3 regions of the Pseudoalteromonas fenneropenaei genome follow, and region 2 is predicted to be linked to each of the others. Evidence: predicted binding sites of a transcription regulator. Region 2 holds the regulator's gene; each other region holds the start of a gene.

Region 1 (3,265 bases), on a different contig from region 2:
AGCAAATCCGCATTATCACTAAATGTGGGATTCGCCCAGCATTGGCAAAAAAAGGCTTGGCAGGCAAAGCCAATCATTATGATTCCAGCAAAGCCCATATTATTGCCAGTGCCCAGCAGTCGTTACAGCACTTTGGCACCGACCATTTAGATGTGTTGCTAATTCATCGCCCTGATTATCTGATGAATGTGGATGAAATGGCAGAGGCGTTTAATACCCTTAAACAAAATGGCGATGTGCTGCAATTTGGTGTATCGAATTTTACGCCTTCGCAATTTGCTATGTTGAAATCACGCCTAGATTTTCCTCTCGTGACTAACCAAATCGAATTTTCACCCTATGAGATGAAAGCCCTTGATGATGGGACGTTAGACCAATGTCAGCAGCTGCGGGTGCATCCTATGCTATGGTCACCGCTGGCTGGTGGCCGGTTGTTCTCGGCGCAAGATGAAAAAGCGCTGCGGTTACGGACGACGCTTGAACAAGTGGGTAATGAAATTGGTGCGGCGAGTTTAGATCAAGTGGTTTTTGCTTGGCTGGCTATGCACCCCAGCGAACCTAGCATAGTGCTTGGCACCGGCAATGCCGAGCGGGTGAGTGCGGCGGTGGCTTCGGCACAGCTTAAGCTAGAACGTGAGCAATGGTATCGTATTTGGCAGGCATCAACCGGTCATAGCGTGCCATAACGCACCGTAACGTACTATAGTGCAACGCAAAAAGGGCCAAACGGCCCCTGATTTGCAGCAAGTATAAAAATCGTGATTAGAGTTCGAAGCTCACGCCGTAGCTGGCGAAGACCTTAAAGTCGTCGTCCGCTTTTAAGTCGACTTTTTTCACCCCTAAGGTGAGGCCGTTTTTGCTGAGGCTGACACTGTAGTCCATGTATTTATCGTCTTCACCGTACCAATCCATAATGGTATCGCCACTGCTTTGGGCAATGTGGATAGCCAGTTCGGTGTCATTAAAGACGGTAAAGGCCATATTGGCTTCAAGGTAGAGCATGTCTTCGCTCGGTGCGGAGTCGCTATCAACAAAGGTAGTATAAGAGGCTTTTAGCGTCAGCCACTGCCAAGTGACCGCACCATAAATTTCACCGAAGTCGAGGTTGTTGGCAGCATCTGGGTAGGCATAGTATAAGTAACCAATATCGTAGCCGATGCCGTTACTTTCCCACGCATAGCCACCATAAATATCCATTTCATAGCCGGCACTGGCTTCTTCACCAAAATCGATAGTCGACATCCAAGTGCCGAGATAAAAACCGCTTTCATGGCTGTAATCAAGCCCGCCGCTCACCGCCGCGGCATCTTTGGTTTGGGTTACGCCACGCCATAAGTAGTTAGAGCTGGCCGCGACATTGGCGACCAATTCTGCTGACGCTGAAACACTATAAAGTGATAAAGCTAAGCAGGCGCAGAGTAGAGAATTTCTTGTTGTCATGTTGTCACCTCATTATTGTATCTGATTAAGCAATAGCAACGTATGCGCCAAAGTCCATTTTTTACTTGAAAAAACTGTAAATAATAAGATAAAACAGAGGGTTGTATTTTAATTCGGCACGTGCAAGCACACGACTGTTTCACATGCTTGCACTTCAGTGGTGCGTTTTTTGCGCAATTTGCACTTGTACCGAGCAAGCTAAGGTCTTGATGAAAATCACATTGTGCGATTTTTGTTGGAAGCGGCTGCCGACTAGCAACGCTAGGTAAAAGGTAGCAAGGGAGGTGATCCTCCCTAACTGAGCTTAGCCAAAAATGGCGCGCAGGAGTTGAATGGTTTCGTCTACTGAGCGGCCTTTTTCTACTTCCGCGATAATAGAATCGCGTTTGGCTTGTAAATACGCTGGCAGCTCTGGGTTTGCAAGCGCGCGGTCAACCAGCACTGCGGCTGAATCTTTACCGCGCTTAACCGCTTTCGGTTTGCTGCCACTGGCTGTAGTGGTGCGCTTGGGCTTATGCAATGCTTTATAGTAGTTTGATTGCGAGGCGGTATCTTCATCACAATAGTAGAACCAACAAGGCAACAAAGCTTTGTGGTTAGCCAATGTGGTTTCAAACTCATCTTGTGGGCCACAGAGTCTAAACCAAGGCATCGCATGAATTGCCTGCACCACATCTTGCCAGTAACGTTCAAAGTCACGGTTAGATAAACGCGCAATCCCTAATGCCATACACAAGGCATCGGCTTTACTGGCAGTCAGTGGTGTAAACACGTCTGGGCGGTGCATGGCCAATAAGCGGGTAGCTGGTGCTAAGGTCGGCACTTCATCACAACCTGTAAAGGCTTGGAGGTACGCGAGCACAAATTGCTGGTATTGCTCACCACTGACATCACCAGTAAGCGGGATATGCGCTAACGCATCGGCAAAACCGTGCGGTAAGTCCGCCAGTTGTTGATGGAAGCCTTTGGCACTGCGAGTTGAAGCAAACCATTCAACATCAAATGGATAAGCACTGCTGTCATGCGCCGGAGTGTGTTTACCGGCAAAGGCCAAACGGTCTTCTGGGATCATATCGGCTAAACTGGTGGCGCGTAGCCCTTGCACATGTGCCAATAGGGCAAATTGTTCGTCCAGTGCTAAGTGTTCATGGTGGTCACGAATAAATGCCACAATAATTGGCCAAGGCGCAATACGTAGCGATTTTAGCTGTAAGTAACTAATCGCTTGGGTGAGTAAATCTTGCAGCTTTTTCACCGTTGGTAGCTGGTGGTCGTCCAATAGGTCAAAATTGAGGCGGCGCTTTACCACATCCTGCAATTCATAACACCAACCCAAAAAATCACTTGGGTGGTTATCGACCTTAACAGCCATCAGATTCAGGCTAATGTCAGTCGCCTGCTTTAAAATGTTCTGGTAGATGGTACTTTCCAATTCAGGTAGTGCCATGTGCGATGGGGATATAAGCAGCTTCTTCATGCTGTGAACATGCTCCAACGGATCTCAGGCTATTAAGTGTAGCCAATTTCTGTCAATGTGGGGCGAGGATCATACCTAAGAATCAGTTTGATGCAATCCCGCTGTGTTGACTTGTCGTACAATCGCTTTGATTGCCCTGAAATCCGTGAAAATTACCACCTTTAACATGATTTTATTAAACGGCAGCGCTAGTATATACCCGTCGTCTTTTAAAATGCACGGTTGTTGGCTGCGCTTATTTACCCCAATCACTTAGTCCATCTAAGCGCATGGGGCTTCATTCACTTGCCGCCTACGTGCCTTTTGAAGTCCATTGGGTAAATCCATTGGGTATAGAAGCTAACATTG
Region 2 (3,265 bases):
AAAGGTCAGGTAAAGACTATTTTAGTGCCTGAGCAAAAAGATAAGAAGCAAAACAAGGAGCAAGGTAAACCGTGAGTGTGTTAACTGCAAATTGTTTAGCAAAAAGCTACAAGGGCCGCGAGGTTGTTAAAAACGTCGGATTAAGCATTGAAGCGGGCAGCATAGTCGGCTTACTTGGCCCAAATGGCGCGGGTAAAACCACTACCTTTTATATGATTGTAGGGCTTGTGCCAAGCGATAAAGGCTCAATCCATATTGATGAACAAGACATCACGCTGCTGCCAATGCATAGCCGCGCTCGCCTTGGGATTGGTTACCTACCGCAAGAATCTTCTATTTTTAGGAAGTTAACGGTTTACCAAAACCTGATGGCGATTTTAGAAACACGCAAATCGCTGAAACGCAATCAACGCGAACAGATCCTCGATGAACTATTAGATGAGTTTAATATTCAACATATTAGAGATAGTTTAGGGATGGCTTTATCGGGTGGTGAGCGTCGCCGAGTGGAAATTGCTCGCGCTTTAGCCGCAAATCCAAAATTTATTCTCTTAGATGAGCCTTTTGCTGGCGTTGATCCGATTTCAGTGTTAGATATAAAGAAAATAATCGAGCACTTAAAGAATCGCGGTATTGGAGTGCTGATCACAGATCATAACGTGCGCGAAACCCTTGATGTCTGTGAGAAGGCATATATTGTTTCGCATGGTGAACTAATCGCCGCTGGCACTCCCGAACACGTACTCGCAGATCAAACTGTGCGCGACGTCTACCTAGGCGAACAATTCAGGCTATAGTTTTTGTAGTACAGTCGCCTATTTGAATTGAACACTTAGAAAAAGGATTGTTAGAGATACATGAGGCAATCATTACAGCTGCGCATGGGCCAGCAACTCACAATGACGCCACAGTTACAACAAGCTATCCGCTTGCTGCAGCTCAGTACGTTGGATCTCCAGCAAGAAATCCAAGAGGCGCTCGACAGCAATCCACTCTTAGAAGTGGATGAGCAAGATAGTGACGCAGAAACCGGTTCAGCTGACAACGACTTTGATTTTAGCGTCTCGAGTAGCAGTGGTGAAGAGCAAAACAATGAATTTGAAGGCAACGATTTCGAAGCAGGCAATGACTTTGAAGAATCGGTCAGCGATTATGAAATGGAAGCTGGTGATGCACTCAATAAGGATACTGTCAGCGACGAATTAGCGATGGATGTCACTTGGGACGAATATATGAGCGCAGCGCCCAGCAGTGGCTCTGGTGCTATGAGTGACGAAGACACCGTCTACCAAGGTGAAACCACCGAAACCTTACACGAATACTTGATGTGGCAATTGGAGCTCACGCCGTTTAGCCCCACCGATCGCGCCATTGCCGTGGCAATTGTCGAAGCCGTTGATGAGTCAGGTATGCTGACGGTTAGCACTGAAGACATTATGCACAGCCTTAATGAGGGTAGTGAAGAAGCTGAACCGATTGAGCTGGACGAGGTAGAAGCCGTCCTTAAACGTGTACAACTTTTTGATCCGATTGGAATTGCCGCACGCAGCTTGCAGGAATGCTTGTGCATTCAACTCAATCAATATGACCCAACTACACCTTGGCTGAGCGAAACCAAACAGATCCTCAACGAACATATTGAGCTTTTAGCCAGTCGCGACTATCGCACTTTGATGAAAAAGACTAAGCTAAAGGAAGATGAGCTAAAAGAAGTCATGACGCTCATTCACAGTTTAAGCCCAAAACCAGCTGCAACCGTGATCCACGAAGAACCAGAATACGTGATCCCAGATGTGTCGGTCAAAAAAGTCAAAGGTCGTTGGGTAGTTGAACTGAATCCAGATTGTATGCCGAAAATTCGTGTTAACGATCAATATGCCGCGATGAGCCGCTCGGTGCGCTCATCAAGCGATAGTCAGTTTATTCGCTCCCATTTACAGGAAGCGAAGTGGTTTATAAAAAGTTTGGAAAGCCGCAACGAAACCTTGCTAAAAGTGGCTAACTGTATTGTGAAGCAACAGCAGGCATTTTTTGAACATGGCCCAGAGGCAATGCGTCCTATGGTGCTAAATGATGTGGCTGAAATGGTGGAAATGCATGAATCTACCATTTCTCGGGTTACCACCCAGAAGTATATGCACACCCCGCGTGGCATTTTTGAGCTGAAATATTTCTTCTCAAGCCATGTAAGTACTGAAAACGGAGGTGAGTGCTCGTCAACAGCAATTCGGGCGCTCATTAAAAAGCTAATCGCCGCGGAAAAACCTACTAAGCCATTGAGCGACAGTAAAATCGCGGATATATTAGCGGAACAAGGAATTCAAGTGGCGAGACGCACTATTGCAAAATATCGTGAGTCTCTGGCTATACCACCGTCAAATCAGCGCAAGAGCCTGATCTGAGACGTAAAACAAAGAAGGAAGAATGCTTATGCAACTAAATCTAACTGGTCGTCACGTTGAAATTACCGATTCACTCAGGGATTATGTCACCAACAAGTTTGCGAAGCTGGAGCGACATTTCGATCATATCAACAATGTACATGTTATCCTTGATGTAGAAAAATTGATCCATAAAGCGGAAGCAAGCCTTCATGTGAATGGCGGAGAGTTATTTGCTTCGACAGAGCATCAAGACATGTATGCGGCCATCGATTTGTTATTAGATAAGTTAGATAGGCAAGTCATAAAACATAAAGAAAAGATGATCCGACACTAAAATGAAACTAAGTGCATTAATTTCAAAGGACTGCAGCAAAGCTGCAGTCCTTTTTAGTAGCAAAAAACGCATTCTCGAATACATCAGTGAACTGGCCCACCAACAGCTTCCCGACCTTGATCAACATGATATCCTCGACGCTTTATTAGCCCGTGAAAAACTCGGTAGTACTGGCATTGGTAAAGGCGTTGCACTGCCACATGGTCGTATGGCCGCAGTCGATAAAGTGCTAGTGATGGTCTTGGTTAATCAAGAAGCCATTGATTACGATGCCATCGACAATCGCCCCGTCGATATTTTCGTGGCACTCATCGTACCTGAGGGCGATAATCAAACTCATTTGCAGACCTTAGCCGCAATCGCTGATAAACTGAGGGACAAAGAATTTTGTCGTATGTTGCGTCAGGCGCAAAGTGACGAACAACTCTTTGAAATATTGTCGAGCTAAGTAAGGTAAAGAGATGGAACTAATTATTGTCAGCGGTCGCTCAGGTTCGGGTAAATCCGTCGCACTTCGGGTTTTAGAAGACTTGGGCTTTTATTGTGT
Region 3 (3,265 bases), on a different contig from region 2:
GATCCTAAACTTGCACCGCTGCATGTGATCCTGCATACATCGCTAAGCGGCGTGTTCAACCAAGCTATGATAGAGAAAGTGGGTGCGGATGATTTTATTGCCAAGTTTAATCCAGATGAACTGGCATCAGCGGTGAAAAAATGGGTTCATTGTGATTAATGTACGGCGGTAGACTTTGGAAAATAAGCATTTAGAACAAAGTGAATACGACCAGTTTCGGACCTTTTTAGAGCAACAGTGCGGAATTGTACTGGGCGATAATAAGCTGTACCTAGTGAAAAGCCGACTTGCGCCACTCATGGCTCGATTCAATGTGGCGTCTTTGTCACAGCTGGTCGCAAAAACCTTAAGTCCTCATGAGCGGCAATTACGTGCCGCTGTAGTGGATGCAATGACAACCAACGAAACTTTGTGGTTTCGTGACCAATACCCGTTTGAATTACTCAAGACCAAGATATTTCCTGAGTTTAGTGAATTGCGCAGACCGATTAAGATCTGGTCGGCAGCCAGCTCATCTGGACAAGAGCCTTATTCAATTGCAATGTCGGCCAGTGAATATCAGGCAAAAAATTTAGGTGCATTAAAAATGGGGGTGCAAATTACCGGCACTGACATCTCTAACACTATGTTGGATATGTGTAAAAATGCTGAGTACGATGCATTGGCATTGGCACGCGGATTATCACCTGAGCGAAAGCAAAAATTTTTTACTGATAGTGGTAATGGGATGGCCCGTGTTGTTGACCCAATCCGCCGCATGGTGAGTTTTCGCCATCTGAACTTACTTGATTCTTATGCGTTACTAGGCAAATTTGATGTGATTTTTTGTCGCAACGTATTGATTTACTTCTCTCCAGAGGTAAAGGCAAAAATCATCGCGCAATTTGCTCAGTCTTTGAATCCTAAAGGCTATTTGTTTTTAGGGGCATCTGAGTCAATGGCGGGATTAAGCAACGAGTTTGAAATGTTGCGTTGTAATCCTGGCATTATCTACCAAAAGAAAACCTGATAGCCGGCAAGAGAGTAAATCCCCATGAGCATAGGTCAACTATGTGAATGGGGTGCGCAAACGTAGCTAACACTGCTAAGTCTCTAATTAAGCCAAGTATCCTCATGCGCTAGGTTAGTTGCTGTTAAAGCCAGTCGCTGAAAAAGCTTTCGGCTTTTAGCTTTTGATGCCGTTATGTGACGCGATATGTTGCGTTTAATTCATTGTGCACCACTAATTAAACTTTACCAACGCAGCTAAATGACTGCTTTCCCAGTAATTATAAAAAGCGGCAAAGGTTTGCCTTGTCTCTTTCTTCCACTTAATACAGCAGTCAATCAATTTATTCTCGATTGTGGCCCACAATTTGCTTAATACAACCAGAGTCAAATTTTTGGAGTAGCGAATATGGCGATCAGTTTCGATAAAGCGTTGGGTGTTCATCCACATGCGATGTTGATCCGCTCGCAGCGTGCTGAGCTGTTAGCGAGTAATATCGCCAACGCGGATACCCCTGGCTATAAAGCGCGCGATGTAGATTTTGCCGCGGCAATGAAACAAGCCTTGAATAAGCAACAAGGCGGCAATCATATGTCGATGACAAACGAACGGCATATCCGAGGTGGTTCATCGTTGGTGGGGTCTACAGAATTATTTCGCTCTCCAAATCAAGCAGATACGGGTGATGGTAACTCGGTGGATGTACAGGTGGAACGAAACTTGTATATGCAAAATGCATTAGAGTATCAGGCCAGTTTGCAATTCTTAGGTGGCAAGTTTAACAGCCTTAAGAAGGCACTCGGTGGTCAAGGAGCTTAATCATGAGTCTATATAACGTTTTTGACATTGCTGCATCTGGTATGAGTGCTCAAAACATTCGCCTAAATACCACCGCGAGTAACATTTCTAACGCGAACAGTATCAGTTCAAGTCAAGATAAAGTTTATCGTGCGCGTCAGCCAGTATTTGCCGCTGAGCTAAATAAAGCAGCGGGTTTTCAAAACGGTAATTTAAGTCCTTCGGTAGGTGTTAAAGTACTGGGCATTGTGGAAAGTGATAAACCACTACAAGTGGAATATAACCCGAATCACCCAAGTGCGGACAAAGACGGTTATATCTACAAACCCAACGTTAATGTTGTAGAAGAAATGGCTAACATGATTTCGGCTTCACGCTCTTATCAAACCAATGTGCAAGTGGCAGATGCGGCTAAGCAAATGCTGACTAAGACCCTTCAGCTTGGCCAACGCTAGGAGTTAAATTATGAGTGATGTCGCTTCAACCAATACCAGTTATTTAGATTCCTTACGTTGGCAAGATAAGAAGGTCGCAACGTCAGACAAGAAAAGTGATGCCTTAACGCAATCAGACTTCTTTGCTTTGTTAACCCAACAACTGTCGTTTCAAGACCCGAGTAAACCGGCAGACAACGACCAAATGATAGCGCAGATGACTTCCTTTACCATGGCGGAAGGGATCTCAAACTTAAACAGTAAGTTTGAAGCTTTGAGTGCCTCGATGACTTCAAACTCGGCATTACAAGCATCTGCATTGGTCGGCAAGAAAGCACTACTTGAGTCTAACACTTTAGAGATGTCTGAAACTGGCGTAGGTAAAGGTTCGATTGTGGTGGAAAAGCCAGTCGACCAGTTATACCTCAACGTTTATGACAGTGCAGGTCAATTAGTACGCCGCATTGATTACGGTGCAAAAACCGAAGGTGCGGTGCGTTTTGAATGGGATGGACTAAACGACAATAAAGAGCGCGTCCCTCCCGGCCAATATACATTAAAAGCAGAAGGTAACATGAATGGTCAATATACCAGTTTACCTACTGCAACATTTAAAAACATTGATAGTGTCAACATTAACGGTTCATCAGGCATCATAGTGAATACTTCCCTAGGCGCAGTGAGATTAACCGATATCGCAGAAATAGCTGGCTAATGTGTTCTGCAACAAAATAATTGAGGTGAGTATATGAGTTTCAATATTGCTTTAACTGGTTTGGCTGCGGCACAAAAAGACCTAGATGTGACGGCAAACAACATAGCTAACGTAAACACTACGGGCTTTAAAGAGTCACGCGCGGAGTTCGCGGATGTGTATGCAGCATCGGTATTTAGTTCAGGAAAAACCAAAAATGGTGACGGTGCGCAAACGACGACTGTGGCACAACAATTTCACCAAGGTTCGTTAAAATTCACCAGTAACTCTTTGGACTTAGCTATTACCGGTGAAGGTTACTTTGCGATGGCAGAAGAGTTTGGTTCGCAA

What was found. The regulator sigma-54, encoded in region 2, starts transcription at its own class of promoters, with help from an activator protein. The targets are predictions, from matches to a motif close to GTTGGCACGNNNNTNGNNT.
Region 1: a site for sigma-54 is predicted at 1,474-1,492, ahead of ACFOEE_RS08000 (TorF family putative porin). Genes of this name have one in related genera too.
Region 3: a site for sigma-54 is predicted at 1,343-1,361, ahead of flgB (flagellar basal body rod protein FlgB). Genes of this name have one in related genera too.

The regions. Positions count from the first base shown of each region.
Region 1 covers NZ_JBHRSD010000012.1:15,593-18,857, reverse strand. The annotation lists gene ACFOEE_RS08005 (aldo/keto reductase) at 1-686, shown strand, start outside; gene ACFOEE_RS08000 (TorF family putative porin) at 763-1,440, opposite strand; gene ACFOEE_RS07995 (hypothetical protein) at 1,745-2,917, opposite strand.
Region 2 covers NZ_JBHRSD010000017.1:133,866-137,130, reverse strand. The annotation lists gene lptA (lipopolysaccharide transport periplasmic protein LptA) at 1-75, shown strand, start outside; gene lptB (LPS export ABC transporter ATP-binding protein) at 72-797, shown strand; gene ACFOEE_RS10775 (RNA polymerase factor sigma-54) at 858-2,402, shown strand; gene hpf (ribosome hibernation promoting factor) at 2,431-2,718, shown strand; gene ptsN (PTS IIA-like nitrogen regulatory protein PtsN) at 2,720-3,166, shown strand; gene rapZ (RNase adapter RapZ) at 3,180-3,265, shown strand, end outside.
Region 3 covers NZ_JBHRSD010000010.1:170,033-173,297, reverse strand. The annotation lists gene ACFOEE_RS04945 (chemotaxis protein CheV) at 1-159, shown strand, start outside; gene ACFOEE_RS04940 (CheR family methyltransferase) at 176-1,009, shown strand; gene flgB (flagellar basal body rod protein FlgB) at 1,397-1,807, shown strand; gene flgC (flagellar basal body rod protein FlgC) at 1,810-2,241, shown strand; gene ACFOEE_RS04925 (flagellar hook assembly protein FlgD) at 2,252-2,935, shown strand; gene flgE (flagellar hook protein FlgE) at 2,969-3,265, shown strand, end outside.